Regions from separate parts of the Pseudomonas sp. BGA-UO-ETr-WB11 genome, predicted to be linked through region 1. Evidence: riboswitches for the same ligand, from Rfam matches in the RefSeq annotation. Region 1 holds a riboswitch; each other region holds the start of a gene.
What was found. A riboswitch is a leader RNA that binds a small molecule or an ion and turns the genes downstream of it on or off. The one in region 1 is predicted to bind cobalamin.
Positions count from the first base shown of each region.

Region 2: it holds a riboswitch for cobalamin, as region 1 does, so the genes downstream of both, AC56DI_RS05905 (TonB-dependent receptor domain-containing protein) here and cobW (cobalamin biosynthesis protein CobW) in region 1, are expected to answer to the same signal.
Region 3: it holds a riboswitch for cobalamin, as region 1 does, so the genes downstream of both, AC56DI_RS06235 (energy-coupling factor ABC transporter permease) here and cobW (cobalamin biosynthesis protein CobW) in region 1, are expected to answer to the same signal.

Region 1 is NZ_JCAQOS010000004.1:259,599-270,216, reverse strand. Features, by position in the region: gene cobN (cobaltochelatase subunit CobN) at 1-1,118, opposite strand, end outside; gene cobW (cobalamin biosynthesis protein CobW) at 1,191-2,243, opposite strand; cobalamin riboswitch at 2,346-2,538, opposite strand; cobalamin riboswitch at 2,597-2,798, shown strand; gene AC56DI_RS04420 (cobalamin biosynthesis protein) at 2,995-3,402, shown strand; gene cobM (precorrin-4 C(11)-methyltransferase) at 3,399-4,163, shown strand; gene dusA (tRNA dihydrouridine(20/20a) synthase DusA) at 4,407-5,420, shown strand; gene tal (transaldolase) at 5,752-6,678, shown strand; gene rssC (anti-sigma factor antagonist RssC) at 6,739-7,224, opposite strand; gene rssB (two-component system response regulator RssB) at 7,221-8,405, opposite strand; gene AC56DI_RS04390 (PilZ domain-containing protein) at 8,624-8,923, shown strand; gene AC56DI_RS04385 (MlaA family lipoprotein) at 8,987-9,691, opposite strand; gene AC56DI_RS04380 (DUF4404 family protein) at 9,921-10,184, shown strand; gene queF (NADPH-dependent 7-cyano-7-deazaguanine reductase QueF) at 10,222-10,618, opposite strand, start outside.
Region 2 is NZ_JCAQOS010000005.1:105,068-115,685, reverse strand. Features, by position in the region: gene AC56DI_RS05925 (LysR family transcriptional regulator) at 235-1,158, opposite strand; gene AC56DI_RS05920 (AMP-binding protein) at 1,318-3,009, shown strand; gene AC56DI_RS05915 (carboxyl transferase domain-containing protein) at 3,006-6,287, shown strand; gene dxs (1-deoxy-D-xylulose-5-phosphate synthase) at 6,427-8,316, shown strand; cobalamin riboswitch at 8,415-8,628, shown strand; gene AC56DI_RS05905 (TonB-dependent receptor domain-containing protein) at 8,739-10,618, shown strand, end outside.
Region 3 is NZ_JCAQOS010000005.1:175,575-186,192, forward strand. Features, by position in the region: gene AC56DI_RS06215 (hybrid sensor histidine kinase/response regulator) at 1-1,696, shown strand, start outside; gene AC56DI_RS06220 (TetR/AcrR family transcriptional regulator) at 1,932-2,594, shown strand; gene AC56DI_RS06225 (acyl-CoA dehydrogenase family protein) at 2,591-4,240, shown strand; gene AC56DI_RS06230 (PaaI family thioesterase) at 4,253-4,708, shown strand; cobalamin riboswitch at 4,741-4,948, shown strand; gene AC56DI_RS06235 (energy-coupling factor ABC transporter permease) at 5,004-5,684, shown strand; gene amn (AMP nucleosidase) at 5,814-7,286, shown strand; gene AC56DI_RS06245 (DUF4136 domain-containing protein) at 7,583-8,191, opposite strand; gene AC56DI_RS06250 (methyltransferase) at 8,194-8,970, opposite strand; gene AC56DI_RS06255 (nucleotide pyrophosphohydrolase) at 8,967-9,272, opposite strand; gene AC56DI_RS06260 (MaoC family dehydratase) at 9,299-10,177, opposite strand; gene AC56DI_RS06265 (AraC family transcriptional regulator) at 10,359-10,618, shown strand, end outside.

The sequences.
Region 1 (10,618 bases):
TGTTTGCGCGCCAGAGCAATCCAGTTACGCGCCAGCTCGGCGACAAAGTCCATCCCCGGCAGATGGGGCTGGTAACAGACCACATCGCTCTGGCTGCGCTCGCTGCGCCAGGCCAGGCCCTTGAAGCTGATCGGCTTGGTTATCAGCCGGCCATCCAGCTCGGGCAGCACGATATGCATGGCCAGGTCGCGCGAACCCAGGCCCTGGTCATTGGCTTGCCACTGCTCATGGTTATCCAGCGCGCAGATGGCTTGCAGCACCGGGATATCGCGGCGGAAAGGTCGTGCGCTCGGCGCTTCCGGGTTAGACAGGGCGAATGCAGTGGTGTTGATAATCAAGCGGGCATCGGCTTCGTCCAGCCAGTCCTCGACTTGGGCCAGGCAGGCCGCTTCCTTGAGGCTGGCCACGGCAATCGGCAGCGGATTAAGGCCATGGGCCTGCAAGCGCTGGCAGAACACATCAATAAAGCCGGTATTTGCCGCCTGCACCTGGGTGCGGTAGAACAGCAGCGCCGCCACCGGCGCACCGACCTGCCAATCAGCTTGCCAATCAGCCAGGCTCGGGGTGCTCAGCTGCGGGTGATACAGGCCCACGCGCGGCAGCGGCTGCGGTTCTACCCAGGGGTAGTCACGCTGCAACCAGTGGCTGGCGATGCAGTTGAACAGCTGCTGGGCATTGGCCGCCCCGCCCTGGCGCAGGAACTGCCAGAGCCGCTCGGCCTCCGCCAGCGGCACGCTACTCAACGCCATCAGTTCCGGATCGGGATTGTCGCAACCCGGCACCATGATGACTTGTGCGCCGCGCTCGGCCAGCTCGACCAAACGCTCGATGCCGTAGCGCCAGTAGCTGACGCCACCGTGCACGGAAATCAGGATGACCCTGGCGTGCTGCAACACCTGCTCGACGTAAAAATCCACCGAGGCGTGATTGCTCAGCTGCGCCGGGCTGGCCAGGCGCAGGCTCGGGTAATCCGCCGGCAACTGCCGCGCCACCTCCGCCAACAGCGACAACTGCGAATCGCCGGTGCACAGAATCACCAGCTCGGCCGGGGTCTGGCCGAGGTCGGCGATGCTGTCGACCGGCACTTGGCTGCCGGGTTGGGTGCGCAATAAGTGCATGGGATCAGGCGTTCCGTAGGAGCGGCTTTAGCCGCGAAGCCGCGTTCGCGGCTAAAGCCGCTCCTACACTCATCAGGCCAGCGCCGCCCGTAGTTCGGCTTCGATAGCGGCTTGATCGAGGCTCTGGCCGATCACAATCAAACGGGTGATACGCGCCTCGTCGGCCTGCCAGGCGCGGTCGAAGTGTTTGTCAAAACGCTGGCCGACGCCTTGCAGCAGCAGGCGCATCGGTTTGCCGGGAATCGCCACAAAGCCCTTGATGCGCAGAATGCCGTGGGTGCTGACGGCGCTTTTCAGCGCTTGCAGCAGACGGGCTTCCTCGGCTTCAGGCAGCTCGATGGCGAAGGAGTCGAACTCGTCGTGATCGTGTTCTTCATGGCCTTCCAGGTCATGGTGGGTCTTGCGCGCATCGATATGCAGCTCGGTCTCGCAGTTCAGGCCCAGCAGCACATCCAGCGGCAGCTCGCCGCCATGGGCTTCGATGATTTTCACTGCGGGCGGCAGTTCCTCGGCGACTTCCGCACGCACCGCAGCCAGGGCGGCGGCGTCGAGCAGGTCGGCCTTGTTGAGGATCACCAGGTCGGCGCTGGCCAACTGGTCGGCGAACAGCTCATGCAGCGGCGATTCGTGGTCCAGGTTCGGGTCAAGCTGGCGCTGCGCGTCGACTTGCTCAGGAAAGGCGGCGAAGGTGCCGGCGGCCACGGCCGGGCTGTCGACCACGGTGATGACCGCATCGACGGTGCAGGCGTTGCGGATTTCCGGCCAGTTAAAGGCCTGCACCAACGGCTTGGGCAAGGCCAGGCCGGAAGTTTCAATCAGGATGTGGTCGAGCTCGCCACGGCGTGCCACCAGCTCGCGCATCACTGGGAAGAATTCTTCCTGCACGGTGCAGCACAGGCAGCCGTTGGCCAGCTCGAAGATGCGGCCGTTGGCGTCTTCTTCGCTGCAACCGATGGAGCACTGCTTGAGGATTTCGCCGTCGATGCCCAGCTCGCCAAACTCGTTGACGATCACCGCGATACGCCGACCGTCGGCGTGGCCGAGCATATGCCGCAACAGGGTGGTTTTGCCGGCGCCGAGGAAGCCGGTAACGATGGTGACGGGAAGTTTGCTGAAGGTTTTCATGGGTGGCCTGCGCAGCGTCGAAGGGTTCGGCGAGCAGGCAGGCGGCAACGGGGGCAACGCCAACGCGTCGCAACCCTGCACCACCGGAGCACCCCGCCCGGTTGTCAAAAACATTGCGAGGCAGGTCTCCTGGCTCACGACCCGCGCGTTGCGCAGTTCCTTCACCTTCCCGCCGGCAGGCAGTGGTGTATCGAAGGGGGTTTGGTCGTTCACAGTTGCGGGGGCAGCCGCGGCATCACCGCGTTCCCTCTTAGCTTCGGCGCATAACCGAAGAACCTCGAATGCCGCGAAGGCTACGCAGTGACTTGGGGCAGGTCAATGCCATGGTTGACGCTCGGGGGCGCTTCGTGATGTTCTAAAAAGCTGTTTCAGGTGTCTCGCACCGTCGTGTGTGGGGTGAAACGGGAAGCCGGTGTGAGTCCGGCGCTGCCCCCGCAACGGTAAGCAGACGCAAGGGTTGTGTTAACCACTGTGCCTCGGCATGGGAAGGTCAACCCTGAACTGTCCACGACAGTCGTCGCAAGCCCGGAGACCGGCCTGAGCCTTGTTTGGCAATCCGCGGTGGGCGGGTGCGCGCCGGATTTTTAGCTCGCCCCGGGCTATTGTCGTGCTGCGTACCTTCTCTCGCGTTCACTCCCCACAGAAGGTCACACCATGTCCGGCACGCTGTCCTCTTTAGCGCCCCTTGCGCAAGCTCTTAGCCTTGTCGCTAACACCTGCGCCACCTGTACGCGCGCGTGACCCGCTGAACATGCACTACGTAGCGGGACTGGGTTGCCGGCAGAATTGCCCACTGAGCGAGTTGCGCGACCTGCTGCAACACACGCTGACCACCCATGACCTGCCACTCAGCGCGCTTACCGGCCTTGCCAGCAGCCAACACAAACGAGGGGAACCTGCGTTGCTGCAACTGGCCAGCGAGTTGCAAATCCCCCTGTACTGGCTGAGCAGCGCACAGCTACAACCTTATGATGCGCGCCTAAGTCAGCACTCAGAACTCAGTCGACAACTGACCGGCAGCGCCGGAGTGGCCGAAGCCTGCGCGCTGGCCCAGGCCGAATATCTCAATGGTGGCCGCGCCACGTTACTTGGCCCCCGCCAGCACAACGCCCGCGCCACCTGCGCGATCGCCGTCGCCCCAATCACGGAGCCTGCATGACCGTCTATTTCATTGGTGCCGGCCCCGGTGACCCGGAGCTGATCACCGTCAAGGGGCAGCGCCTGCTGCGCAGTTGTCCGGTGATCCTGTATGCCGGTTCACTGGTGCCGGAAGCGGTGCTCGAAGGCCATCGCGCCGAACGACTGGTCAACACCGCCGAACTGCACCTGACACAAATAATCAAGCTGATCCGTGAGGCCCACGACAAAGGCCAGGACGTGGCCCGCGTGCACTCCGGCGACCCGTCACTGTACGGCGCCATCGGCGAACAGATCCGCCACCTGCGAGCACTGGCGATCCCGTTTCAGATCATCCCCGGCGTCACGGCCACGGCGGCCTGTGCGGCGCTGCTGGAAAGTGAACTGACCCTACCCGCCGTCTCGCAAACCGTGATTCTTACCCGCTACGCCAGCAAGTCGGAGATGCCCGCCGGTGAGCAACTGGCTGACCTCGCCCGCCATGGCGCGACCATGGCCATTCACCTGGGCGTGGTGCACCTGAAAAAAATTATCGCCGAACTGCTGCCGCACTATGGCGCCGATTGCCCGATTGCGGTGGTCCATCGCGCCAGCTGGCCTGACCAAGACTGGGTCAGCGGCACCCTGGCGGATATCGAGGCCTTGGTGCAGGCCAAAGGCTTTCGCCGCACGGCCCTGATTCTGGTTGGCAGAGTCTTGGGCGCCGAGGACTTTGCCGACTCCGCGCTTTACCAACCCGGCACTCAGCACCTGTTCCGCGCAGGTAACACGCCTGACTATTGAGGCTGGCGCCGACGCCCCATCACCACGCACATGACCAAAGCAAATGTGACCGTACCCAGCAGGACGTGGTGTTCAAAAGCGCTGCTCCCGTGCTCGTCAACCACAGGACCTCTTGAGCCGTTTGCAGCTCGCAGCTCTTGCGTTCACATTGATGTGCACAGAAGCAAGGCCTCGAGACCTGTATAATCTCCACCCCGTTTTCCTCCTGTGCGCCTGCTGTGCACTTACTGAGTTCTTCTAGCTATGCCCCAGGTTATTGCATTGGAAAAAGACCTTTCTAATCAGCACGTTTTAAGCAGGAAATTCAGCGTTGCGCCGATGATGGATTGGACCGACCGCCATTGCCGGTTCTTCCTGCGCCTACTCTCCAAGCATGCCCTGCTCTACACCGAAATGGTCACCACCGGTGCGGTGCTGCATGGCGACCGGCAGCGTTTTCTACGTTACAGCGAGTGCGAGCACCCGCTGGCGCTGCAACTGGGCGGTAGCAATCCGGCTGATCTGGCAGCTTGCGCGCGCCTGGCTGAGGACGTTGGGTATGACGAGGTCAACCTAAATGTTGGCTGCCCCAGTGATCGGGTGCAGAACAACATGATTGGGGCCTGCTTGATGGGCCATCCGCAGCTGGTGGCCGATTGCGTCAAGGCCATGCAGGATGCAGTGAGCATCCCGGTAACGGTCAAGCATCGAATTGGTATTAATGGTCGCGACAGCTACGCCGAGCTGTGTGACTTCGTCGGTACCGTTGCCGCCGCCGGTTGCCGCAGTTTTACCGTGCACGCACGGATCGCCATTCTCGAAGGCCTGTCGCCCAAGGAGAACCGTGAGGTGCCGCCGCTGCGCTACGAGGTCGCCGCCCAGCTCACGCACGACTTCCCCGATCTTGAGTTCATTCTCAACGGTGGTATCAAAACCTTGGATGAGTGCCGCACGCACCTGCAGACCTTCGATGGCGTCATGCTGGGCCGCGAGGCTTATCACAACCCCTACGTGTTGGCGCAGGTCGATCAACAGCTGTTCGCCAGCAACGCGCAGGTCATTGGCCGCGCCGAGGCGCTGCGCCAGTTGCGCCCTTACATCGAGCAGCATCTGGCCGAAGGCGGCGCGATGCACCACATCACACGGCATGTACTGGGTCTGGGCCAAGGTTTCCCTGGCGCTCGGCGCTTTCGCCAGCTGCTCTCGGTGGATGTGCACAAGGTCGATGACCCGCTGCAACTGCTGGATCAGGCCACTCAATTGCTTGAGGGTCACTAGGGTCTATTCCCGTTTCATTCGCGGCCGCGCCGGAGCCTGTTTTTGCGCGAGGCAAGACGCGAGGAGCGTGATTGGGTTGTTCCAAATAAGCGACGAGTAACGCCGCCTCGCACAAAAACAGGCCCGGCCCTTCGGGTTGCGCGAGAAATGGCCCCCACTGTCGTTGCAGGACTTGGCAAGGGAATAACCATTACCTACGTCCTGCGCCTAAGCGGGGGCCATTTCTCGCAGCAACGCAGCTCGCGATGAAACGGGAGTAGACCCTAAGCTCTGTTGAGTGGTGGCGGCTGCTCGGGTAAGGTCAAGGGATCAGCATCGACAAGGCTTCGTCATGACTTCCAAACTGGATCAACTCAAGCAGTTCACTACCGTGGTGGCCGATACCGGCGACCTTGACGCCATTATTCGTCTGCAGCCCGTGGATGCCACCACCAATCCATCGTTGCTGCTCAAGGCCGCTGCGCTGCCGCGTTATGCGCCGCTGCTGCAGAACGCCATTGGCCATTGTGACGGCGACTTGGGCTTGGCCTGCGACCTGTTTGGCGCCAGCGTCGGCCAGGAAATCCTCAAGGTCATTCCCGGACGAATTTCCACCGAGGTCGACGCCCGCCTATCGTTCGATACCCAGGCTACCCTCGCCCGCGCTGAACGCCTGGTCGGCCTTTACGAGCAGGCCGGGGTCGGCCGTGAGCGGGTACTGATCAAGATCGCCGCTACTTGGGAAGGCATCCGCGCCGCTGAACAACTGGAGCGCCAAGGCATCCAGACCAACCTGACCCTGCTGTTCTCCTTCGCCCAGGCTGCTGCCTGCGCCGATGCCGGGGTGTTTCTGATCTCACCCTTCGTTGGCCGCATCTATGACTGGTACAAGAAGACCGAAGGCCGCGACTTTGTCGGCGCCGAAGACCCTGGCGTGCAGTCGGTTACACGCATCTACAACTACTACAAAGCCAATGCCTACAGCACCGTGGTGATGGGTGCGAGCTTTCGCAATGTCGGCCAGATCGAACAACTGGCCGGCTGCGACCGCCTGACCATCAGCCCAGAGCTGCTGCAGAAACTGGCCGACGAACACGCCCCACTGCCTCGCCTGCTCGCGCCGGGCAATGCCGGTGAGTCCCGCCAAACGCTGGGCGAAAGCCAGTATCGCTGGGCCATGAACGAAGATGCCATGGGCACCGAGAAGCTCGCAGAAGGCATTCGCCTGTTTGCACGCGATCAGGAAAAACTCGAAGCCCTGCTGAAAGCCCTGGCCTGAAACGACAATGGGCGATCCTGTGAGGGATCGCCCATTGCCATCAAGTCGGTTGCGGCGTTGTCAGTGCTGGCGTTCCAGCGCGCTGACGAGGTCGTGAAAAGCCTCACGGTTGGATTCATTCAGGCTCATCAGAATTTGGTGCGCTTCCAACACCTTGGCCTTAACCACGTCTTCTGACTGATCCTGCGAGGGCAAATCCGCCAGGCATTCTGGGCATGGCAGCGGGCTTTCGACGATATTGAACACCTGATCGAAGCCCATGGATTGCAGCAAGCGGGTGATGTCATCGTGGGTCGTCACCACGGTAGGCAGCAGGCCGATTTTTTGCCGCGACAGGATCGACAACTTGGCCAGCAGGCCGAGCGTGGTGCTGTCGATACTGCGCGTTTCGGTCAGATCAATGACGATGGCCGAGAAATTCAGGGAGGTGAAAATCTTCTCAATCGTCGCATCCAACGCCGAACACAGGGTCAGACGGACTTCTCCGACGAACTTTAAAACAAATGTGCCGCTTTGCTCGGCAAACTGGATTTTACCAGTACTCATGCAAGGTTCCTGCTCATCACCAGCAAGGCGATATCATCCGGCATATCGCCCAGCTTGGCCAGACCAAAGACTCGACGCAACCCATCAAGCGTGCCGCCCGCACTGGATACCAACTGCGGCAGGAGGGTCTCTTTCTCTTTGAGTGTATCGCCAGGCAAAAGGTCCAGGATGCCGTCAGACAGCAACGTCAGGCTGAAACTCTCCGGTATCTGCATGACATGATCCTGATAGGTGGCTTCGGCAAACAAGCCCACCGGCAAGCCGCGCCCCTGCAAATAGTGCGACTCACCTTCACTGAACAGCACGGGCAGCGGCAGATGGCCGCCGATGCTGTAGGTCAGCGAGCCCGCCTGCTCATCAATCACCCCGCCAATCATGGTCACGTGCTTACCCAGCTTGCAGTTGAGCAGGCCACGGTTGATATGGGCGAGCACATCCGAGGGTTTGAACTCCGGGAGCACCCCGCCGCGGCGCGATTCATAGAGCAAACGGGTGGTCATGAACTTCAACAGTACGGTGACAAAGGCCGATGAAGCGCCATGGCCAGAAACGTCAGCCAGGTAAAACGCCACGCGGTGCTCATCGAGGCGGAAATAATCGACAAAGTCGCCAGACAGATAAAGCGATGGAATGATCTGGTGAGCGAACTGCAGGCCATCGGCGACCCAAGGCGTCTGCGGCAGCATGTTCATCTGCACGTGTCGCCCAGCGTTCTGATCTTCCTCAAGCAAGCTCAGGCTGGCCTGCAACTGACGGTTGGCGGCTTCGAGCTTTTCCCGATAGCGCAGGTTTTCCACCCGAAGCAGAACGCGATCCAGAGCCCGCCGCACCGAGTGCTCGAGCACAGCGAGGTCTTCGAGAGGTTTGATCAGGTAGTCGGCAGCGCCCAAGCGCAGGGCTTCCACCGCATCGGTCATGACCCCGGCCCCGGAGACCACAATGACCGGTGTTTCCACCTGCAGCGCATTGATTCGGCGAATCAACTCCAGACCATCGACCTGCGGCATGCGCAAATCACAGATGACTAGGTCGGGATGATCACGCTCAAACACTTCAAGGCCCTGCAATCCATTGCTGGCTTGCAGGACGGTGAAACCGCTGTCTTCGAGATAGGCTGCGAGGCTCGCACGCACGACTTGGTCGTCGTCAATGATCAGCAGCGTGGCACTGGAATTGTGCATTGGGTATCCAGGCAAACAACGCCGGGGACGGGTTAAATTTGGCATCAGCACGCAGGTCTGGATGCATTGGCGAGGCTTCACTTCAAGGCGCAGACGGTACTCCCATCTCAGCATCGATTCAAGCGTGAGCCGATCGTCGCCGGGCGACTTTACACCTCAAATCCGCGGGGGTTATAAGAGTTACTGGAGAGCGTCCATAGAACAAGAGGAAGGGGTTAATGAGCCAAATTGATCGTGCCTACAGTGAGAAACGAGACTACATCCGCATGCGGATGGAAGCCAAAATGACTCTGCACCATGCCGGCCAGGAAATTCCGGCGCTGTGCTTGGATCTGTCTAGCACCGGCATGCAGGTCGAAGCGACCAGCAACCTGCAGATGGGTGAAAAAATCCGCGTTCAAATTGCCTCTGACCACGACAAGCTGTCTGGGCTGAACGCTGAGACCGAAGTGGTACGCGTCATCGATCTGGGCGACGGCCGCCAATCCTTGGGCCTGACCATTCTGTCCATGAGCTGAGTTAAGGCTTGCAGACACACAAAAGGCGGCCATGGCCGCCTTTTGTTTTATCTGGCTGATGACTTAGAAGTCATCCACCACTTCACCATCCGTGACCTTGAACTCGCGATTTTGCAGGTAGGCATTGCGAATAAAGACGTACTTGTCGCCGCTGATCAGCTTTTCGGCCGAGAGCAAGCTGGCACGGGTGTCGACAACATCAACACCACGGGTCACGTTGCGCGCAGGCACATCATTAATATATGGATAGGGTTCCAGCAGGCTATCCGGGATTTTGGCAACGGCATCGCGACCGCTACTTGGCCCCAGCAGCGGCAAGACCACATAAGGACCACTGCTCACGCCCCAGGCACCCAGGGTCTGACCAAAGTCCTCATCACTCTTGCGCAGCTCCATCTTGGTCGCCACGTCGAAGAAGCCGAGCAGACCGAAGGTGGTATTGAACAAGACCCGGCTGGTATCGATGCCCGCCGCCTCGATTTTGCCCTGCAGCAGGTTGTTGGCCAGATTGCCGACATCGCCGACATTGCCAAACATGTTATGGATGCCATCCTCGAGAAATTGCGGAGTTATGGCCTGATAACCCTGCGCCAGAGGCTTGAGTGCATAGGTATCGAGGGTGTCGTTAAAGGTGAAGATCGGTCGATTGAACGACTCCCACGGATCATCTTCACTGGCGGCCTGCGCCAACACCGGCAGGCACAACAACCCGGCGCAGAGGAAAAGCTTGCCCAACTGTTCAGACCAGCTCGCAGCTATTGCGCGCATATCCACTCACTCCCTTCGATTTAATCTGCCGATGCGGCTAACCCGTCGACGCTGTAGCGCAGTATAAAGCCACAGCGCTCGTTTTTGCCGGCCAGAACGCGGCAAAATCACCAACTCCGATAGCGCAGCATTTGACCCGAATCAGGCAAGCGATGCGCAGGTAGATTAATCTGCAGGTAGACGCTCCACGGGCACCCTGCCCAGCGCCCCATCACTCAGGGAAACCAGCATGCCGGCACATTTACAGCAACAACTGCAAGAACTGCGCGATCAACTGGCCCAGCAGCCACCGCTGAGCGACGACGACAGGGCAGCCCTGGCTGCTCTATTAGAAGAAATCGACCAGCAACTGACCCGCTCCAGCATCAACCCGCCAGACACGTCACTGGTTGACGGCGTCAACCTGGCCGTAGAGCGCTTTGAGGTGGAACACCCGACAGTGGCCGGCACGTTGCGCAACATCCTGCAGAGCCTGGCCAACATGGGCATCTGAGACATAAAAAATCCCGGCGCTATGGCCGGGATTTTTCTTACTGCCGCACCAGGCGCCGGTTGTCCGGGCTTGGCGTGCTCAGACTGCGGTACGGATTGATGTCCAGCCCGCCGCGACGCACATAACGCGCGTACACGTTCAACGCCTTGGGCTGCAATAAACGCTGCAGGTCCAAAAAGATGCGCTCCACGCATTGCTCGTGAAAATCCGCGTGCTGACGAAAGCTCACCAGGTAACGCAAGAAGCTGGCGTGATCCAGCGCCGGCCCGCTGTATTCAACCACTACACTGCCCCAGTCCGGCTGCCCGGTGACCGGGCAATTGGAACGCAGCAGATGGCTGTGCAAGGCTTCAGTGACCTGCCGCTGCGGATCGCATTGCAGCAACTGCGGTTGCGGCTGGTGGTAGTCCTGAATGCTCACCTCCAGCTCATCA
Region 2 (10,618 bases), on a different contig from region 1:
CGGTACGCCGCGCAATCCTCAACAGGCCGTTGAAAAATGTAGGCGAGGCAGCCGAGGCAAGGCAAAAACAGGCTAAACGTAGCGAAGCGCAGTAACAGCCATAGGCTGGCCCGCAGGGCGAGCGTAGCGAGTCAAAAGCGGAGTTTACATGCTGTAAATGAGCATTTTGAGACGTCGCGTCCCGGCCTGTTTTTAACGCCGTATCGGCAACGTAGGTAGTTTTTCAACGGCCTGTTAGCCGTGCTGGGATGCAGCCAGCGCCAACACCTGCTGACGCAACCAACGGTTGCTCGGCTCAGCTTCGGCCTGCACCGACCAGTACAGGTTCAGGGTCACCGGCGGCAGGGCCAGCGGCATGTCCAGCAGGCGATTGCCCAGCCCGGCATTCAGCAGTTCGGCATAGCGCCGCGGCAGGCTCAGCAGCAGCGGCGCATGAGCCACCAGCAGGGCCGCCGAGAGGTAATGCTGGCAGCGCTGCCGCACCTGGCGGGCCAGGCCCAGATGGCCCAGCGCCAGGTCCTCGACGCAGATACCGCGGCGCCGCGAGGTCACCGCCACATGCTCGCAGGCCAGGTAGCGTTCGGCCGTCAGCTCACCACTGAAGCCTGGGCCGACCATCACGCACAAAGGGTCTTGCAGCAGCACCTGCTGGCGCAGTTGCGCATCGGTAGGGCGAGCGATCTCCACCGCCAGGTCGACTCGCCCCAGGGCCAGCTCGCGGCGCAACTCGGCCCAGTGCAGGCTGGTGCTGCGTACCTGCACCTGCGGTGCATGCTGCTGCAAGTGGGCGCAAATCGCCGGCAGCAACAGCGGCTCCATCTGTTCCGGCATGTTCAGGCTGAAGCTGCGCCGGTCGTGCAACGGGTCGAACGCCGCCACCCGCGTCACGCTGCGCTGCAAACCGGCCAGGGCATCGAGAATCCCCGGTGCCAGCTGCTCGGCCAGCGGCGTCGGCGCCACCCCACGGCCCTCGCGCACGAACAGCGGATCACCCAATTGCTCGCGCAGACGTGCCAGGGCATGGCTGACCGCCGACTGACTGAGGTGCAGCAGCGCCGCCGCCCGAGTCAGGTTGCGCTCGCGGTAGACCACCTCGAAAACCCGGAACAGGTTTAGGTCCAGGCGCTTTAGCGCCGGCCACTCATGTGCGTCATTCATGCCTGCCATCCAACACTCTTGGAGACAGCCAGCCTAACAGGGCCAACCCGCCGACGAAGCATGCATAGGATTCATGCATGCCGATGCATAAGCATCAGTTCTGCCGCAGCCAGCGGCTACCTAAGATGCTCGCCTGATAAAAACAACAGAGTCATCGCCATGAACCCAGTCGCCTACCTCGACCAGTTGACCGCCCTGCAAGCGGCAGCCTGGCCCGCCGCCGTCCCGCGCAGCGTCACCTACCCCCATGGCCAGCAGCCCCTGAGCGAATACCTGCGGGCTTGGGCACGCTTGCAACCGGACAGCGTGGCACTGGATTTCTACGGCCACAGCCTGAGCTACGCCGAGCTGGACCAGCAGTCCGACCGCTGCGCCGCGCTGCTGGCCGAACTGGGCGTGCGTCCTGGCGATCGGGTGGCGGTGTTTATGCCCAATTGCCCGCAGCTGCATATCACCTTCTACGCCATCCTCAAGTGCGGCGCGGTGTATGCGCCGGTCAGCCCGCTGAGCAAGGCCCTGGAACTGAGCTACCAACTCAAGGACAGCGGCGCACAGGTGCTCCTCTGCTTTGACCAGTTGCTGCCGGTGGTACGCGCGGTGCGCGACGACTGTGGGCTGCGCCATGTGCTGGCCAGCAGCCTGTCGGAGTTGCGCCCAGCGGCGCCGAGCATCCCGGTGGCCGACCTGCTGCTGGCGCCGAAAATCAGCGGTGACGATTTCCTCGATTTCTACCCAGCCCTGGCCGCCTGCACGGCCGCCGTGCCAAGTCATCGCCCGCAACTGGATGACCTCGCCGCACTGAACTACACCGGCGGCACCACCGGCCTGCCCAAGGGCTGCATGCACAGTCACCGCGACATGCTCTACACCTGCGCCAGCTTCGTGCCGACGGCCTTGGGCCTGGACCGCGACAGCGTGCTACTGAACTTTCTGCCCGAGTTCTGGATTGCCGGGGAAAACGCCGGCCTGCTGTTCCCGGTCTTCGCCGGCTGCCGTCTGGTACTGCTGGCGCGCTGGGATGCCCTGGCCTTTATGGCCGCCGTGCAGCATTACCGAGTCAGTCACTGCGGCCTGCTGGTCGACAGCGCCGCCGAGGTGCTGGACCACCCCCACGTGGGCGACTACGACCTGCGCTCGCTGCAGCGCACCGGCAGCATCTCCTTTATCAAGAAACTGACCCGCGACTACCGCGCACGTTGGCAGGCGCTGAGCGGCTGCAGGCTGTTCGAGTTCAGCTTCGGCATGACCGAAACCCACACCTGCGACACTTTCACCTGGGGCCTGCAAGACGACGACTTCGACCTCACCAGTGCACCGACCTTCGTCGGCCTGCCGGTGCCCGGCACCCAGTTCAAGGTCTGCGACTTTGCCAGCGGCGCACTGCTGCCACTGGGCAGCGAAGGCGAGCTGTGCGTGCGCAGCCCGGCGCTGATGCAGGGCTACTGGCAGCGCCCGGAGGAATCCGCCGCCGCGCTCAAGGACGGCTGGCTGCACACCGGCGACCTCGGCCAGATCACTGAGCAAGGCTTTATCCGCTACCTCGGCCGCCGCAAGGAGATGCTCAAGGTCAACGGCATGAGCGTGTTCCCCAGCGAGCTGGAAGCCCTGCTCGGGCAACACCCGGCCCTACTGGCCAGCGCCGTGATCGGCCGCCCCGACGCCCAGCGCGGCCAGCAGCCAGTGGCCTTCGTGGTGCTCAAACCGGGCAGCGCGGAAGATGCCGAGACACTTGCCGCCTGGTGTCGCAACGCCATGGCCAGCTACAAGGTGCCGGAGATCCGCATGGTCGCGGCGCTGCCGATGACCGCCACCGGCAAAGTGAAGAAGAACGAATTGGAGAACCTGCTGTGAGCGCGCCCTTTACTGCCCTGCTGATCGCCAACCGCGGCGAAATCGCCATCCGCATCGCCCGCGCCTGCGCCGACCTGGAGATCCGTTCGGTGGCGGTGTTCGCCGAAGACGACGACGCCAGCCTGCACACGCGCAAGGCCGACCTCGCCGTGCCGCTCAAGGGCCGTGGCGTGCCGGCCTACCTGGACATGGACCAGCTGATCGCCATTGCCGCCGCCCAAGGCTGCGACGCCATCCACCCCGGTTACGGCTTCCTCGCCGAGAACGCCGAGTTCGCCCGCCGCTGCCAGGCCGCCAGCATCACCTTTATCGGCCCAGCGCCGGAGGTGCTCGAACTGTTCGGCGACAAAGCCGCCGCCCGCGCCCTGGCCGAGCGCTGCGGCGTGCCGCTGGTGGCCGGCATCAACCAAGCGGTGAGCCTGGAACAAGCCCAGGTCTTCTGCGCCGAGCATGGCGCCGTGATGCTCAAGGCCCTGGCCGGTGGCGGTGGCCGCGGCATGCGCGCGGTGTTCGAGCCGGCGACACTGGCCGAAGCCTACGCCCGCTGCCAGTCCGAGGCGCAGGCGGCGTTCGGCAACGGCGCCCTGTACATCGAACAACTGGTGAGTGACGCGCGGCATATCGAAGTGCAGGTGCTCGGCGACGGCTCCGGTGCCGTCAGCCATCTGTGGGAACGCGACTGCAGCCTGCAACGACGCAATCAGAAACTGGTGGAAATCGCCCCCAGCCCCGACCTGGACAGCGGTGTGCGCGACGCCATGATCGCCGCCGCCCTGCAACTGGCGGCCGACGTGAAGTACTGCGGCATCGGCACCTTCGAATTCCTCCTCGACGTTGCACAGCCGGGGCGCTTCTACTTTATGGAAGCCAACCCGCGGGTGCAGGTGGAGCACACCGTCAGCGAACAAGTCACCGGCATCGACCTACTGCACACCCAGCTCAAGCTGATCGCCGGCCAGTCCCTGGCCGCACTCGGCCTGTTGCAGCCGCCGGCCGTGCAGGGCTTCGCTGTGCAACTGCGGATCAACCTAGAAACCCTGCACGCCGACGGCAGCACACGCCCGGCGGTCGGCACCCTGACTGCCTTTGATCCGCCCAGTGGCCCCGGCTTACGCGTGGATGGCTACGGTTACGCCGGCTACCCGGTAAGCCCCAGTTACGACTCGCTGCTGGCCAAACTGATCGCCCAGGGTGCGGACTACCCGGCGGCCCTGCGCCGCGCCTACCGAGCCCTCAGCGAGTTCCGCCTGGAGGGCGTGGCCAACAACCTGCACCTGCTGCAAAACCTGCTGCGCCACCCAGCCGTGCAGCGCCATCAGGTCAACACCCGCTTTGTCGAGAACCAACTGACCGAGTTGCTCGCACCTCAACCACAGGCCCACGCCCATCGCTATTTCGCCGTCAGCAGTGCCAGCGTGGCCGCCACCCTGCACAGCGTCGACGCACCGCCCGGCAGTGTGCCGCTGACCACTCCCAATACCGGCGTACTGGTGTGCCTGGAGGTGGCCGAGGGCGATGCCGTGGCCGCTGGCCAGAGCATCGCCGTGCTGGAAGCGATGAAGATGGAGTTCGTGGTCAAGGCCAGCCATAGCGGCATCGTCCGCGCCCTGGCGGCGCAACCGGGCGACACCCTCGCGGAAGGCCAGACCCTGCTGTTTATCGAACCCGCCGAAGTCGACGGCAGCGCCCAGCATAATGAGCAGAGCCTGGACCTGGCGCATATTCGCGCCGACCTCGCCGAGGTGCTGGAGCGTCACGCCCTGCTCACCGATGCCCGCCGCCCCGAGGCCGTGGCCAAGCGGCGCAAGACCGGCCAACGCAGCGCCCGGGAAAATCTCGCCGACCTGCTGGACGACGGTAGCTTCAGCGAATACGGCGCCCTGGCCCTGGCCGCACAACGGCGTCGGCGCTCAACCGAGGAGCTGCTGCAACTGAGCCCCGCCGACGGCCTGATCGCCGGTATCGGCACGGTGAATGCCGAAGCGTTCGGCAGCCAGGCCGCGCGCTGCATGAGCATCGCTTACGACTACACAGTGTTCGCCGGTACCCAAGGGGTGATCAACCACAAGAAGACCGACCGCATGCTGCAACTGGCCGAGCAATGGCGCCTGCCGTTGGTGCTGTTTGCCGAAGGCGGCGGCGGACGGCCGGGTGATACCGACTTCGTCGGCGTGGCTGGCCTCGACTGCCACACCTTTGTCGGCATGGCCAAGCTGTCCGGGCTGGTGCCGCTGGTGGGCGTGGTGTCCGGGCGCTGCTTCGCCGGCAACGCCGCCCTGCTCGGCTGCTGCGACGTCATTATCGCCACCGAGAACGCGACTATCGGTATGGCCGGGCCGGCGATGATTGAGGGCGGCGGTCTCGGCCGCTTCACGCCCGAGCAAGTCGGCCCGGTCAGCGTGCAAGGCCCCAACGGCGTGATCGACGTGCAGGTGGCCGACGAGGCCGCCGCCGTGCAGGTGGCCAAGCAATACCTGAGCTACTTTCAGGGCCCGCTGGCCGACTGGCAATGCCGCGACCAGCGCGAGCTGCGCCAGCTGATCCCGGAAAACCGCCTGCGCGTGTATGACATCCGCCAGGTGATCGCCACCCTGGCCGACGCCGACAGCGTGCTGGAGTTGCGCCGCGCGTTTGCCCCGGGGCTGATTACCGCGCTGATCCGCATCGAAGGCCGGCCGTTTGGCCTGCTGGCCAACAACCCGGCGCACCTCGGTGGCGCCATCGACGCCCAGGCCGGCGATAAGGCCGCACGCTTTATGCAGCTGTGCGATGCCTTCGACATCCCCTTGCTTTCACTGTGCGACACCCCCGGTTTTATGGTCGGCCCTGAGGCGGAAAAACAGGCCACCGTGCGGCATATCTCGCGCATGTTCGTCGCCGCCGCCAGCCTCACGGTGCCGTTCTTCACCGTGGTGCTGCGCAAGGGCTATGGCCTCGGCGCCCAGGCCATGGCCGCCGGCAGCTTCCATTCGCCGCTGTTCACCATCGCCTGGCCCAGCGGCGAGTTCGGCGCCATGGGCCTGGAAGGCGCGGTGCGCCTGGGTTTTGCCAAGGAACTGGCCGCCCAGAGCGACGCCGTGACGCAAAAAGCCTTGTTCGACAAGCTGGTGGCCAAGGCCTACGAGCAGGGCAAGGGCCTGAATATGGCCAGCTATCTGGAGATCGATGCGGTGATCGACCCCGCCGAAACCCGCGCCTGGCTGCTGCGCGGCCTCAACGCCACACCGCCGGCGGCGCCGCGCCAAGGCAAAAAACGGCCCTTCGTCGACACATGGTAAGCGCCCTGCGCGGCGGCCGAGCTGGCGCCGCGCGGTCACTTTGCACGGCAACAGCGGCCTGCGCGTTCAGGCCGCTTGGGCCATATCGGCGCTTCGGGTAAACTGCCGCATCTTTTGCCCCATGAACGCGATGCGCCTGATGCCGACGACCTTCCACGAATTCCCCCGCCAGCGCCCTGTAACGCCGTTGCTTGACCGTGCGAGCACGCCGGACGGGCTGCGCCGCCTGGGTGAAAACGAGCTGGAAGGCCTGGCCGACGAGTTGCGCCAGTACCTGCTGTATACGGTCGGACAAACCGGCGGGCACTTCGGTGCCGGCCTCGGCGTGATCGAGCTGACCATCGCCCTGCATTACGTGTTCGACACCCCGGATGACCGCCTGGTATGGGACGTGGGCCATCAGGCCTACCCGCACAAGATCCTTACCGGCCGCCGCGAGCAGATGAGCACGCTACGGCAGAAGGACGGCATCGCCGCCTTCCCGCGTCGCAGCGAGAGTGAGTACGACACCTTTGGCGTCGGCCACTCCAGCACCAGCATCAGCGCGGCCCTCGGCATGGCCATTGCCGCCCGGCTGCAGGGCAGCAAGCGCAAGGCCGTGGCGGTAATCGGCGATGGCGCGATGACCGCCGGCATGGCGTTCGAGGCGCTCAACCACGCCTCGGATGTGGGCGCCAACATGTTAGTGGTGCTCAACGACAACGACATGTCGATCTCCAACAACGTCGGTGGGCTGTCCAACTACCTGGCCAAGATCCTCTCCAGCCGCACCTACGCGAGCATGCGCGAGGGCAGCAAGAAGGTCCTGTCGCGCCTGCCCGGCGCCTGGGAAATTGCCCGCAAGACCGAAGAACACGCCAAGGGCATGCTGGTCCCCGGCACCCTGTTCGAAGAGCTGGGCTGGAACTACATCGGCCCCATCGACGGCCACGACCTGCCGACGCTGATCACCACCCTGCGCAATATGCGCGACCTGGATGGCCCGCAGTTCCTGCATATCAGCACCAAAAAGGGCAAAGGTTTCGCCCCGGCCGAACTGGACCCGATCGGCTACCACGCGATCACCAAGCTGGAGCCACTTAATGCCCCAGTGGTGCCGAAGAAGATCAGCGGCCCGAAATACTCCGCCGTGTTCGGCCAATGGCTGTGTGACATGGCCGAGCAGGATGCGCGCCTGGTCGGCATCACCCCGGCGATGAAGGAAGGCTCCGATCTGGTCGCGTTCAGCCAGCGCTTCCCGCAGCGTTACTTCGACGTGGCGATTGCCGAGCAACACGCCGTGACCCTGGCCGCAGGCATGGCCTGCGACGGCATCAAGCCGGTGGTGGCGATCTACTCGACCTTCCTGCAGCGCGCCTATGACCAACTGATTCACGACGTGGCCGTGCAGCACCTCGACGTGCTGTTCGCCATCGACCGTGCCGGCCTGGTCGGCGAAGACGGACCGACCCACGCCGGCAGCTTCGACCTCTCGTACCTGCGCTGCATCCCCGGCATGCTGATCATGACGCCCAGCGATGAAAACGAACTGCGCCGCATGCTCACCACCGGCCACCTGTTCAATGGCCCCGCCGCCGTGCGTTACCCGCGTGGCAGCGGACCGAATGCACGTATCGAGCAAGAGCTGACGCCGCTGGAAATCGGCAAGGGCGTAGTGCGCCGCCAGGGTCAGAAAACGGCTCTGCTGGTGTTCGGTGTGCAGCTGACTGAAGCCCTGCAGGTCGGTGAGTTGCTCGATGCCACTGTGGTCGACATGCGTTTCGTCAAACCCTTGGACGAAACCCTGCTGCGCCAACTGGCGGCTGAGCATGAGCTGCTGGTGACGATCGAAGAAAACAGCATCATGGGTGGCGCCGGCAGCGCCGTCAGCGAGTTCCTCGCCAGCGAAAACCTGCTCAAGCCGATGCTCCACCTGGGCTTGCCGGACTACTACGTCGAGCACGCCAAACCGACCCAGATGCTCGCCGAATGTGGCCTCGACGCCGCCGGCATCGAAGCCGCCGTGCGTGAGCGCCTGGCCTGCCTGTAACGCTACAGCAGGCGCAGCCGACGTGACATGAGCGCACCACACGTCGGCTTGCCGCACTTTCACTTGTTCCTGATCCACCGCGCACCTTAAGGTGCGCGACGTTTTTTATCCGCCACGGTGTGCTGCCAGCCCTGATGCTGCAGCCTGAAACGGGAAGCTGGTCAAAGCCAGCACTGCCCCCGCAACGGTAACCGAGCGCAGCCTGCCTAACGCAGCGCTGCAACGTCTGCCTGATAGACCACTGGGTTCGCCTGGGAAGGTTGGTAGACGTCGCTCGGCAGTCCGGAGACCGGCCTTGGTGGACGTGACTGGTATTGCGGAGGGCAAACACCGGCAAGCATTGTCGGCTGCCCGGAATTCCCTGCACCGCATCGCTGGCCAACGCCCTCCTCGAAAGCTTCGCTTACTTTTGAGGATTGTTAATGAAACTGTCTCCCCTGGCCCTGGCTGTTGCCCTGCTGCCGTTCACGACTCACGCCGAGTCGATCGACACCGACGAAGCCCTGCAGGCCCAGGCGCTGGTGATTACCTCTGGTCGTGTAGCCGAACCCAAGAAAGCCGCCATCAGCGCAGCAAGCGTATTCACCCGCCAAGACATTGAGCGCCTGCAAGTGCGCAATGTGCCTGACCTGCTAAACCGCGTGCCCGGCGTCGTCACCCGCAGCAGCGGCGGCCTGGTGTCCTATTCAGTGCGCGGCACCAAGTCTGCCCAAACCCTGGTCCTCGTCGACGGCCAGCGTATTGCTTCAGCCGCCAGCGGTATTGCACGCCTGGATTACCTGAGCATCGACAACATTGAACGCGTGGAAGTGACCCGCGGAGCGCGATCATCGCTGTATGGTGCCGACGCCATTGGTGGGGTCATTCAAATCTTCACCCGCCATGGCGAGGCCGGGCTGAATCCGTCGGTCCGTCTTGCCGCTGGCAGCAAGCAAACCTACCAACGCAGCGTCAGCGTTAGCGGCGGTGATACGCGCACTCGCTTCAGCCTCGGTGGCAGCCTCGACGAGAGCAACGGCCACGACAGCACCCGCGACAACGTCGGTGCCGATAGCGATACCGAGGGTCAACGCAATCTGGCGCAGTACCTCAACCTCGATCATCAGTTCAATGACGACTGGAAGGCCGGCTTCAACTACAACGAGCAACACGGCAAAAACGAGTACGACGACGCCTACGAGCAGGCCCCAGCACAGCCCAGCGACCAGTTCCGAGTCAGCAGCGCTAGCAGCTTCCTGCAAGGCCAGATCAATGACACGTGGAATAGTCGCCTGGAGCTAGGTCAGAGCTATGACCGCAACAAGGCTGTCGGTGCAGCTATGCCGTGGAACAACGGCCTCAACGCCACCACCCGCCACTCCGCCAGCTGGCTCAATCGCCTCGACCTCAACCCGGCCAACCAACTGACATTGGGCGGCGACTGGTATGAGGACAAACTCGACAGCAGCACGGCTTACGCCGAAGACAGCCGCAGCAATAGTGCGGCGCTGTTTCAGTACCGCTTCAATGGCGAGAAAATGTTCAGCGAACTGGGCATGCGCCGCGATGACAATCAGCTCTACGGCACGCAGAACAGCTGGAATGGTGCGCTTGGCTTGCCGCTTGAGTCTGGCCAGCAGTGGCAGCTCAGCTACGCCGAAGGCTTCCGCGCGCCGACCTTCACTGATCTCTACTATCCGGGCTACAGCAACCCGAATTTGAAGGCAGAAACCAGCAAAACCTGGGAACTGCAATGGCGTGCAGAGTTGGGCGCCAGCCAGCTGGAAACGTCCTTATACCGCAACGACATCACAGACTTGATCGCTTACAAGGGCAACAGCACCGAAAACGTGGGACAGGCTCGCATCAACGGTTTCGAAACCAGCCTCAGCCAGGAGCTGCTGGGCTGGCAGACCAGCCTTGGCTTGAGCCTGGTTGACTCGCGCAACCGCGATAACGGCCAGACCTTACAACTCACCCCCAAGCGCACCGTCTTTATCGATCTGGATCGAACCTTCGGTGCGTTCTCCGCCGGGGCCAGCTGGCGTGCAGTCAGCCAGAGCTACGATTACAGCATCGTTGACTCGAGTTACAGCGCTGAACGGCAGACCGTGCCTGGCTATGGCCTGGTTGACCTGCGCAGTAGCTGGCAAGCCAGTGCCAGCCTGCGCGTGGACCTGCTGCTCAACAACGTACTGGATAAGGACTATTACACCTCGCTGTACCAGCGCTTTGACGCCAGCTACGCCCTTGACCCGACAGCTCCCTACGGCTACCAGGAGCCGGGGCGTACCGGCCTGCTAGCCGTCACTTGGACGCCGCA
Region 3 (10,618 bases), on a different contig from region 1:
CAATGGCGTAGGCACCCAGTTCCTGTGGCCTAACAGTCCGGAGTGGGGCAATGCGGCGCCGCCGTTTCTGCTTGGTGCCACGGCCGCCTTTGGTGCGCAGTTCGTGCGCACCTTTTTGCACACCGCTGATTTCAGCCGCTGGATGGACCGTGCGCTGAAACTGCTAATGGCTTTCGGGCTGCTCATGATCGGCCTGACGCTGACCATCGGTTATGCCTTGCCCTTGCATCTGGCCCCCTACCTGGCGCTGATGTTCACCGTGCTGTGCTTCTCCGCTGGGGTCATGGCCTGGTGGCGTGGCTTGCGTCAGGCGCGGTATTTCCTTCTGGCCTGGAGTGCCTTTCTGCTCGGCGCTCTGGTGTATACCCTGATGTCCATGGGCGTTTTGCCGAGCATGTTTATCACTCTGCATGCCAGTCAGATCGGCGCGGCCATGGAGGTGGCGCTGCTGTCCCTGGCCCTGGCGGATCGCATCAACGTGATGAAGGAGGAGCGCGAGCAGATTCTTCAGGACGCCAGCGCCAAACTCAGCGCCTTGAATGACCAACTGGCCACCAGTAACCGCCTCAAGGACGAATTTCTCGCCACCATCACCCATGAGCTGCGCACCCCGATGAATGGGGTGATCGGTGCGCTGGAGTTGATGAATACCGTGCCGCTGGAGTCCGAACAGGCCCAGTACCAGAACATTGCAGAGGTCTCGGCGCGGGACATGCTGCAGATGGTCAATGACATCCTCATGCTCACCGAGCTACAGGCCGGCAAGCTGCAGGCCGAGTGCGCGCCGTTCAGCCTGCAGGGATTGTTGGCGAGCCTGCGTCAGCGCTTCGCCGAACGGGCCGCGGAGAAGGGCCTAGATTTTGTCCTGGCACTGGACCCGCGCCTGCCCGACAGCGTGCAAGGTGACGCCGGCAAGCTGGGGCAATGCCTCAGCTACCTGCTGGACAACGCCATCAAGTTCACCGCCAGCGGGCACGTCAGCCTGCATGTGGATGGAGGCGTCAGCGGCGCGCAGCAGGTGCAGCTGCAGATCCGCGTGAGTGACAGCGGGGTGGGCTTCCAGGCGGCTGGCGATGACCAGCTGTATCAGCACTTTCAGCAATTGGACGGCTCCCTGACCCGCGAATACGGTGGCCTGGGCATCGGCCTGGCGATCTGCCGGCAGCTGTTGGCCTTGCTGGGCGGGCGCCTCAGTCACACCTCGGTCCTGGGCCGCGGCAGTGAATTTCAGCTCGACCTGAGCCTCGGCCTGCCTGGGCATCGCGCACCACTCCCGCCAGCTCCGGTGCGGCCGCGCGGCGAGCCCTATCGGCAGCCGGGCGAGTGCAGTCTGTTGCTGGTGGAAGATAGCGGCAGTAACACGCTGGTGCTGCGCGGTATGTTGCTCAAGCTCGGCTATCAGGTGCGTTGCGTCGACAGTGGCGTGGCGGCGCTGGAGGCGGTGCGCCAGGCGCCGGTGGACGCCGTGCTGATGGATTGCCAGATGCCGCAAGTGGATGGCTTCGCCGTCTGCCGGGCACTGCGCCAACTGCCTGGCCTGGCGACACTGCCGATTCTGGCGATTACCGCCAATAACCCCGGCGGCGAGCGTGAGCGCTGCCTGGCGGCCGGCATGAGCGACTGCCTGAGCAAGCCCGTGAAGCTCGACAGCCTGCAAACCATGCTGCACGACTGGCTGCTGTGTCGGCACCTCTAAGCACCACGCGCCACGCACTATTCGCCATTCGCGGTCGAGGCCGCTCCCACAACAGCAGGTCTGCCGCAAACCCTGTGGGAGCGGCCTTGGCCGCGAATTCAGGCGACCTGGTAAAGGATGGGGCGAGCGCCTGCAGTGGCATGTGGCATTTCAGCGGCGTGATTGGCCGGAATGACACTTTAAGCAAAGTCTGAATCCTGATTCACTGTAGCTATTGTGAATCAGGATTCAGACCATGGCTTACCGCGCCACCGCCACCCGTATCGACCGTGACCAGGCCCTGCGTGAACGCATCCTCGACCAGGCCCTGGCGCGGGTGATTGCCGGCGGTTTTGCTGCCCTGACCATGCAGGCCCTGGCTGATGCTGTGGGCATTGCCACCGGCAGCCTGTACCGCCACTTCAGCAACAAGGGAGAACTGGCCGCCGAGGTGTTTGCCCGCGCCAGCCAGCGTGAAGTCGACGCCCTGGCCGCCACCCTGAGTGCCCCCGGTAGCGCGCCGCAGCGCCTGGCCGCTGGCGTGCAGCAGTTCGCCGCCCGCGCCTGGTACAGCCGCCGGCTGGCCTATGCCTTGATCGCCGAGCCGGTGGAGCCGCAGGTTGACGAGCAGCGCCTGATCTACCGCCAGGCCTATGCCGAACTGTTTGGCGATCTGTTGCTGGAAGGCATGAGCGCCGGCCAGTTTGCCCTGCAACCGCCGGCCCTGACCGCCGCCTGCCTGGTCGGTGCGATTGCCGAAGCCCTGGTCGGGCCGCTGGCCCCGGCCGCGCAAAGCCCGCAGCCCGATCCGCAGCAACTGGCGGCGGTCAGCCTGGGCCTGAGTCATTTCTGTCTGCGCGCGGTTGGCGCCGACCTGTCGACCCTCGATCCTGAACCTCGCCTGGAGACTGTCCCATGAGCCTGCATCAGTACGCCGAAACCCACGACGTGTTCAATCAGGTGCCGTCCCTCGATGGCGCCAACCTGTACCGCCTCGACCGGCCATTGCAAGAGTGGGTGCAGCGCTTCGGCGCTGGCTGGGCGGCCGACAAACTGGATGCCTATGGTGCGCTGGCCGGCGGGCCGCTGATGGCGGCGGGCTTTCTCGCCAATGAAAACAAACCGGTGTTCAAGAGCCATGATCGCTACGGCAATCGCGCCGATCTGGTGGAGTTTCACCCGGCCTATCACCAGCTGATGGCCACAGCCATCGAGCATGGCCTGCACTCGCTGCCCTGGACCGATCCGCGTGCCGGTGCCCATGTTGCCCGCGCCGGCCTGACCTATCTGCACAGTCAGGCCGAAGCCGCCAGTGGCTGTCCGCTGACCATGACCTTCGCCTCGGTGCCGGCCCTCAAGCTGCAGCCTGAGGTGGCCGAGATCTGGCTGCCGAAGATCCTCGCCAGCGAGTACGACCCACGCAACGTGCCAATGGAGCACAAGGCCGGTGTCACCATTGGCATGGCCATGACCGAGAAGCAGGGCGGCACCGATGTGCGCGCCAACACCACCCGCGCCCATGCCGTGAGTGCTGGCGGGCCGGGTCAGGCCTATGAGTTGGTAGGGCACAAGTGGTTCTGTTCGGCGCCGATGTGCGATGCCTTCCTCACCCTGGCTTACACCGACAAGGGCTTGACCTGCTTTCTGCTGCCGCGCCATCGCCCGGACGGCTCGCGTAACCAGTTCTATGTGCAGCGCCTGAAAAACAAACTGGGCAACTGGGCCAACGCCTCCAGCGAAGTGGAGTTCCGCGGTGCCCTGGCCTGGATGGTCGGTGAAGAGGGGCGCGGCGTGCCGACCATCATCGAGATGGTGGCGCTGACCCGCTTTGACTGCATGGTCGGCTCCAGCAGCCTGATGCGTCAGGCCCTGACCCAGGCCGCGCACCACTGCGCGCACCGCCAGGTCAGTGGCAAGTTGTTGGCCGAGCAACCGCTGATGCAAAACGTGCTGGCCGACCTGGCCCTGGAAAGCGAAGCGGCCCTGGCCCTGACCCTGCGCATGGGCCACGCCCTGGACCGTGGGGATGACGAGCAGGAACAGAAGTTCGCTCGCCTGGTCACGGCAATTGGCAAGTATTGGATCTGCAAGCGCGCGCCAGCGATGATCAATGAAGCCGCCGAGTGCATGGGCGGCGCCGGCTATGTCGAAGAGACCATCCTGCCGCGGCTGTACCGCGAAGCGCCGGTCAACTCCACCTGGGAAGGCTCCGGCAACGTGCAATGCCTGGACGTGCTGCGCGCCTTGTCCAAGGAGCCGGGTGTGCTCGATGCGCTGTTTGCCGAGCTCGGCGACGGCCATGGCGATGCGCGCCTGCACGCCCATATCGGCCAGTTGAAAAACGCCTTCGCCGACAAAGACGACATCCAATACCGCGCCCGCCAACTGACCGAGGACGTGGCCATCGCCCTGCAGGCCAAGCTACTGCTGGAGGCCGGCAATGCCGCGGTGAGCGACGCCTTTATCGCCAGCCGCCTGGGTCACTGCGGGCGCGTCTACGGCACCCTGCCGCGTGGGGTGAATGTCGAGGCGCTGCTGGCGCGCAGTACGCCGCACCTGAGCTGAGGACTGAGCATTATGCACACCAGTCTTTTTGAGCGGTTAAAGGCCTGGCTGGCCGGTGATATTGGTGCGGACTACGGGATCTCTCAGTTGCAGGCCGCAGCCGGGGTGGCGGGTTTCAGCAGTCAGCCGCCGGCCGTGCACTTCAATCCGCTCGGCGGTGTGCATGGCGGCTACACCGCCACGCTGTTCGATGCGGCGCTGGGATTGGCGGTGTACTCGCAGGCCAGTGCCGAGGAGGTCTACGTGACCGCTAGCCTGCAAGTGAATTACCTGCGCCCGATTGGTCTTACGGCCTTGCCGCTACGTACGGAGGCCCGCGTGCTGCAGCGTAACGGGCGACAGATCGCGGTGCAGGCCACGCTGCACGATGCCCAGGGGCAGCTGTGCGCCAATGCCAGTGGCGTCTTCACTTGCTTGCGTCATGCGGCGTCAGGCGCTACTCAGTCCGTTGGTTTACCTGCGCGGTAAACGCCGGGCTCTGTCATTTCTAACGGCCGCCGGGTAAGGTGGCCGCCGATGGTTCCAGCTCGTGTCACGCGACTGGATGAAAAGGGAACATGGTGGCACCCCAACAGGTGCCGAAGCCATGGCTGCCCCCGCAACTGTAAACGGTAGATGACGCCCATACGCCACTGGCCAGTAAGGCTGGGAAGGCGGGCGAAGTGTTAAACCGTGAGCCAGGAGACCTGCCATCGAAGTCGGGCGCTTATGCCCATTCCCTCAATCCGGATCATCGCGCGGTGGGCGCGGTACAGGAATCTCTATGCACATCGAACCCGGCGTCGTTGAAGGCGCCAAACTTATGCTCAGCTACGCAACCGCAGTCACGGCCCTTGGGCTGACGAGCAAACTTGCACTCGACAGCGTGCGCAGCAATGGCGGCCTTGCTGCTCTGGCGTTGCGCAGTCTGCTGACCACAGCGCTGGTTTTCTGCTTCTTCGAGGTCTTCCCGCATCAGGCGGTCGGGGTCTCCGAGGTACACCTGATCCTCGGCTCGACCTTGCTGCTGCTGTTTGGTGCCGGTGCGGCCGCCATCGGTCTAGCCGCCGGCCTGCTCTTGCAGGGGCTGTTGTTCGCCCAGTTCGACTTGCCTCAGTACGGCATGAACGTCACCACCTTGCTGGTGCCCTTGTGGGCGATCAGCGTGCTGGCCAAACGCATCATTGCCCCAGGCACCGCGTATGTGGACCTCTCCTACAAACAGGCGCTGACACTGTCGACGGCCTATCAGGGCGGCATCGTGGCCTGGGTTGGTTTCTGGGCGTTGTATGGCAACGGCTTTGCCAGTGACAACCTCATGGCCGTGGGTAGCTTTGGCCTGGCGTATATGAGCGTGATCCTGATCGAACCGCTGGTCGATCTGGGAGTGCTGGCCGCCGCCAAGGCGCTGTCTGTATATAGCCGCGGGCCACTGTTTAACGCCCGACTGCATCAGGCGGCCTGAGTCGAGCAGCGCTGACGCGGCGGCTTGGCTAGCGCCGCGTGGCATGTTCCGACGGGTCACGTCGCGCTATCACAGGCGCGGCGGATCAGGGCAAGATAGAGCCTGTCCGATCAGCCAGGAAGATGCTCTGTGAACCTTTGTACCGATGACTTTGTTGTCGCCGCTACTGCCGAAGAGGCGGTTGATCGCCTGGCCGCTCTGCATGCCCGCTCCTGTTCAGCCCTCGGCCAGGCTATCAGGCACTACCTGAAAACCCGCGAGCGGCCGACTGAGGCCCAGCGCAGCGAGTTTCGTTACCCCTTGCTGCGCCTGATCTACGCCTGCCAGGGCGAGGTGCCGAGCAGCACGCGCGCCTATGCCAAGATGGAAAGCCCGGGGACCTACAGCGTCACCGTCACCCATCCAGACGCCTTTCGCGGCTACCTGCTCGACCAGCTTGGGCCGCTGATGAGTGACTTCACCGTGACTGTTGAAGTCGGCCTCAGCGAGCAGAACATTCCCTATCCCTACGTCGTCGAGCATGGCGAAGAACTGGCTGCCGCCGGGGTAACCGCTGCTGAACTGGCGCGGGTGTTTCCCAGTACCGACCTGTCGGCTGCCACCGATGGCGTGGCCGACGGTCTCTATGACTGGCAGGACGCCGACCCGATGCCGCTGGCGCTGTTCGATGCGGCGCGGGTGGATTTCTCCCTCAAGCGCCTGCAGCACTACAGCGGCAGCGACTGGCGGCATGTACAGCCATGGATTCTGCTGACCAACTACCACCGCTATGTTGATCAGTTCATCCGCCACGGCGTCGAGCAACTGCGCAGCAATCCGCGTTACGTGCGCATGGTCTTGCCTGGCAACGTGATGGTCGAGTGCGACATGGATGAAGAGGTGATGCAGGCGGTGATCGACAGCGTGGTCTGGCACCGCTACCAGATGCCGGCCTACCACCTGGTTGCCAGCGATGGTCACGGCGTGACCTTGGTGAATATCGGCGTCGGCCCCTCCAACGCGAAGAACATCACCGACCACCTTGCTGTGCTGCGTCCTCATTGCTGGCTGATGATTGGCCACTGCGGCGGCTTGCGCCAATCGCAGACCATCGGCGACTACGTGCTGGCCCACGCCTATATGCGTCGCGACGGCATCCTCGATCGGGTGCTGCCGACCAATATTCCCATCCCGGCCCTGGCCGAGGTGCAGCAGGCCTTGCAGGAAGCGGCGGCGAACGTCACCGGTGAACGTGGCGAGGCGCTGAAAAAGCGCCTGCGTACCGGCACCGTGCTGACCTACGATGACCGTAACTGGGAGTTGCGCTGGGCCCAGGAGCGACCGCAGATCAACCTCGCCCGCGCGGTGGCGGTGGACATGGAAAGCGGCACCATCGCCGCCCAAGGTTATCGCCTGCGGGTGCCTTACGGCACGCTGCTGTGCGTGTCGGACAAACCGCTGCACAGCGAGATCAAGCTGCCGGGCTCGGCCGGGGCGTTCTACGAGCGCGCGGTTAGCCAGCATCTGACCATCGGCCTGGCCGCCCTCGACCTGCTGCGCAGCCAACTCAACACCCTGCATTCACGCAAGCTGCGCAGCTTCGATGAACCGCCGTTCCGTTGATCATTGGCGTGAACTATTGATGGGTATCGCTTGCCGGGCGCCGGCGAATTGTTGGGGCGGGCTACGCGATATTGGCAGGTAGTCTGGGTGGGAGCGGTCTTGACCGCGAAGCTCTGGCTTGCCGGCTTCGCGGTCAAGACCGCTCCCACAAAAAACGCCGCTCCGTAGCCCGGATGTAATCCGGGATCATGGAATCAGCATGCTGAATTTCCCGGATTTGCATCCGGGCTACGCTGCCTGCAATCGTAGGATGGGTTAGCCGCGAAGCGGCGTAACCCATCACGCAGTTAACAGACTTAAGGCGCGGGCGGGTAGTTGCTGAGGGCGTCCTGAATCGTTTGGCGTAGCACCTTGTTGCGTGCGGCCTGGCCGTCATCGGTGGTGCGGTTCTCGGCGCTGTTGCTCCACACTTCTACGCCACTGGCGGCCTCGAGCAGGCGGACCTGCACAATCAGGTAGTGCTCCTCGTAGGTGCGCCGCAGCGGCACGCTGCCGGCCACTCCGTAGGTGTTGCCGTACGGGCTGTGGCCGTAGTAGGCGCCGCGGTCATCGTAGGTTTCCACCTGACGGCGCTCGGTACGAACCTGGCTGCTGACCAACAGATCGGCCTTGGCGCCGCCCTGGGCCGGGCGCAGGCCGTGCTGGTCGAGGCTGTTGGCGAGCAGTTCGGCGATCTGTGCCGGGTCCGCCCAACCGGCACCGGCCGGCAGTTGGCCATTTTGCCAGGCCCAGCTGCGGTAACGGCCGTAGTCGCGGGGCGCGGCCGGGTAGGCGCTGCGGTCGAAGGTCTGTGCGGCAGCCGCCGGTGCGGGTGGCAGCGGCGTGGATTGCGGGCTGTAGGGGTTGGGGCTGGAGCAGGCGGTCAGCGTCAGGCTGGTGCTGATCAACAAAATGCGCAGGCTCATGGTTACTCCGTCAGATTCGGGCGGCAGATCCAGTGCAGGTAACGACCCAAACCGGCAAAGCTCGGATGGCGGCGGTAGGCCAGCTCCATCTCGATCAGCTCGGCCAGATTATGAGTGGCGGTTTTCTCCTGGAATTCACGCGGCATGTAGTCGTGGAACACCCGCACGCCGCTCTGGCTTTCGACCGTCCAGTGCACGGCAAGTTGCGTCGCCAGCTCGCGCGGATCGAGGGGCTGCTGCGGGGTCAGGCTCTGCTTTTCGCCGGCAAAGCTGTGCTCGCGCAATTTGCGGAAATGGCCCTTGAGCAGGTTGCGGTAGATCAGCGCGTCCTTGTTGTAGAAGGCCAGCGACAGCCAGCCCTCGGCAGTGGTGAGCTGACGCAATACCGGGAAGATGCTGTAGGGCTCGGCCAGCCATTCCAGCACGGCGTGGCAGAGCACCAGGTCGAAGGGGCCCTGAAATTGCCCCGGTAATTCCTGCCATGGCGCCTGGATAAACGTGGCGCTCTGGCCGGCGGCGGCAAAGCGCTCGCGGGCGCCTTCAAGCATCGGTGCGGCAGGCTCGGTGAAGGTCACCTGATGACCTTGCTCGGCCAGCCACAGGGCCATATGGCCGAGACCGCCACCGATATCCAGCACGCGCAACGGTCGCTGTGGCAGCGCCTCGCGCAAGTCAGCCTGGAGCACGGCGAGGCGGATAGCGCCCTTGGCGCCACCGTAGATTTTTTCGGCAAAACGGGTGGCCAGTTGGTCGAAGTGGCGGTCGTCAGGCGCGCTCATACCGCGAACCTGCGTTCGTTGTCGGCCAGCTTGGCTTCCAGGGCCTGGTCCATGTCGATGCCCAACTCGCTGCACAGCAGGGTCAGGTACATGAGGATGTCGGCCACTTCCTGACCCGCGTGTTCGCGCTGGGCGGGTGTCAGGGCGCGGGCTTCGGCGGGTTCCAGCCACTGGAAGATTTCCACCAGCTCGGCCATTTCCACGCTGGCGGCCATGGCCAGGTTTTTCGGGTTGTGAAAACGCTGCCAGTCGTTCTGGTCGCGGATCGCGTGCAGGCGTTGAGTCAGTTCGCTGAGGTTCATGCGGTACTCCTAAGTACCGCATAGCTTCAAGCCTTGTGTGCCGTATCGCAAGGGTCGCAGGGCTGCCAGCGGCCGCTCATATGCACGGCGCCATCCTTGCCTTGCAGGCTGAGTTGGCCGCTGGGGCCAGGGGCGCTGGCCTGCAAGGTTACGGAGCCGGGCAGCAGCAACGGTTGCTGGAAGCGCACGCTTAGTTCGTAGCCCGCGTCGGGCAGGTGCTGTTGCAGTTCGGCCAAGGTGCGCGCCTTGTTCCAGAAGCCATGGGCAATGGCGCGGGGGAAACCAAACAGTCGGGCGCTGATGGCGCTCAGGTGGATTGGATTGAAGTCACCCGAGGCACGGGCATAACGGCGGCCGATATCCGCCGGTGCGCTCCACTGCGCCACCTCGCGCAGGGGAAGTGGCGTTTGCGCCGCAGGGTTGACCGCTACGCCGGGCACCGGCAGGCCGCGGCAGAGCATGCGGCTTTCGCCTTCCCAGAGCAGGCCCAGCTGGTCTTCCAGGCGAGTGATCAGGCTGAACACGCCGCCCTTACTGTGGGGCTGCAGTGGCCCAAGCTCGACGCTGACAGTAAAGGGCCCAAGGCCGCCGAGGGGGCGCAGCACGCGTACACGGTTTTCCACGTGTACCAGGCCCAGTAGCGGCAGCGGAAAGCGCGCATCGGTGAGCAATTGCATTTGCAGTGGGAAGGCCAAAATGTGCGGATACGCCGCTGGCAGGTAGGCGCTGTTGGCGATCTCACACACCTGGCGATACTGCGTCAAGTGCTTGGGATCGACGCTCAGTTCGGCACGCAAGCCCAGGTTCGGCAATTGCTGGCCGCGAATGCCGCGGCGCAAGGCCGCACGCACAAACAGGCCAGGCAGGGCTGGGGGCGTGGCGAGGTGCTGCCAGACGGTGGGCATAGGCGGATTCCTTGGGCGAAGTGGCCCGCAGCTTAGCGACTTGGTCAGCGCGGGCATTGGCCGTGGGGCCGAGCGTAACGGCGCGCCAGTCAATCGACTGGCCGGCCACATCCGACCTTGAAGCCTTAGGCTAGAGCCGCCTAAGATGGCTGCGCCTCATTCATAACAAGAATTCTTATCTATGCGTGATCTCACCGACGATGTGGCGCTGATGCGTCTGGCGTTCGACGCGCTGCGGGCCAGTGGTGCCGATCCTGATCGGGTATTGGCGCGGCTGGGCATGCCGGCCGGCGTATTGCCCAGCGGCCGCTACCCGCACATGGCGCAAGTGCTGTTCTGGAAGGCCGCCAGCGAAGAGTGCGGCGAAGAACATGTAGGCTTGCACCTGGCTCAGCACCTGCCGGCATTTCACGGCCTGCTGCTGGAGTACATGTTTCTGTC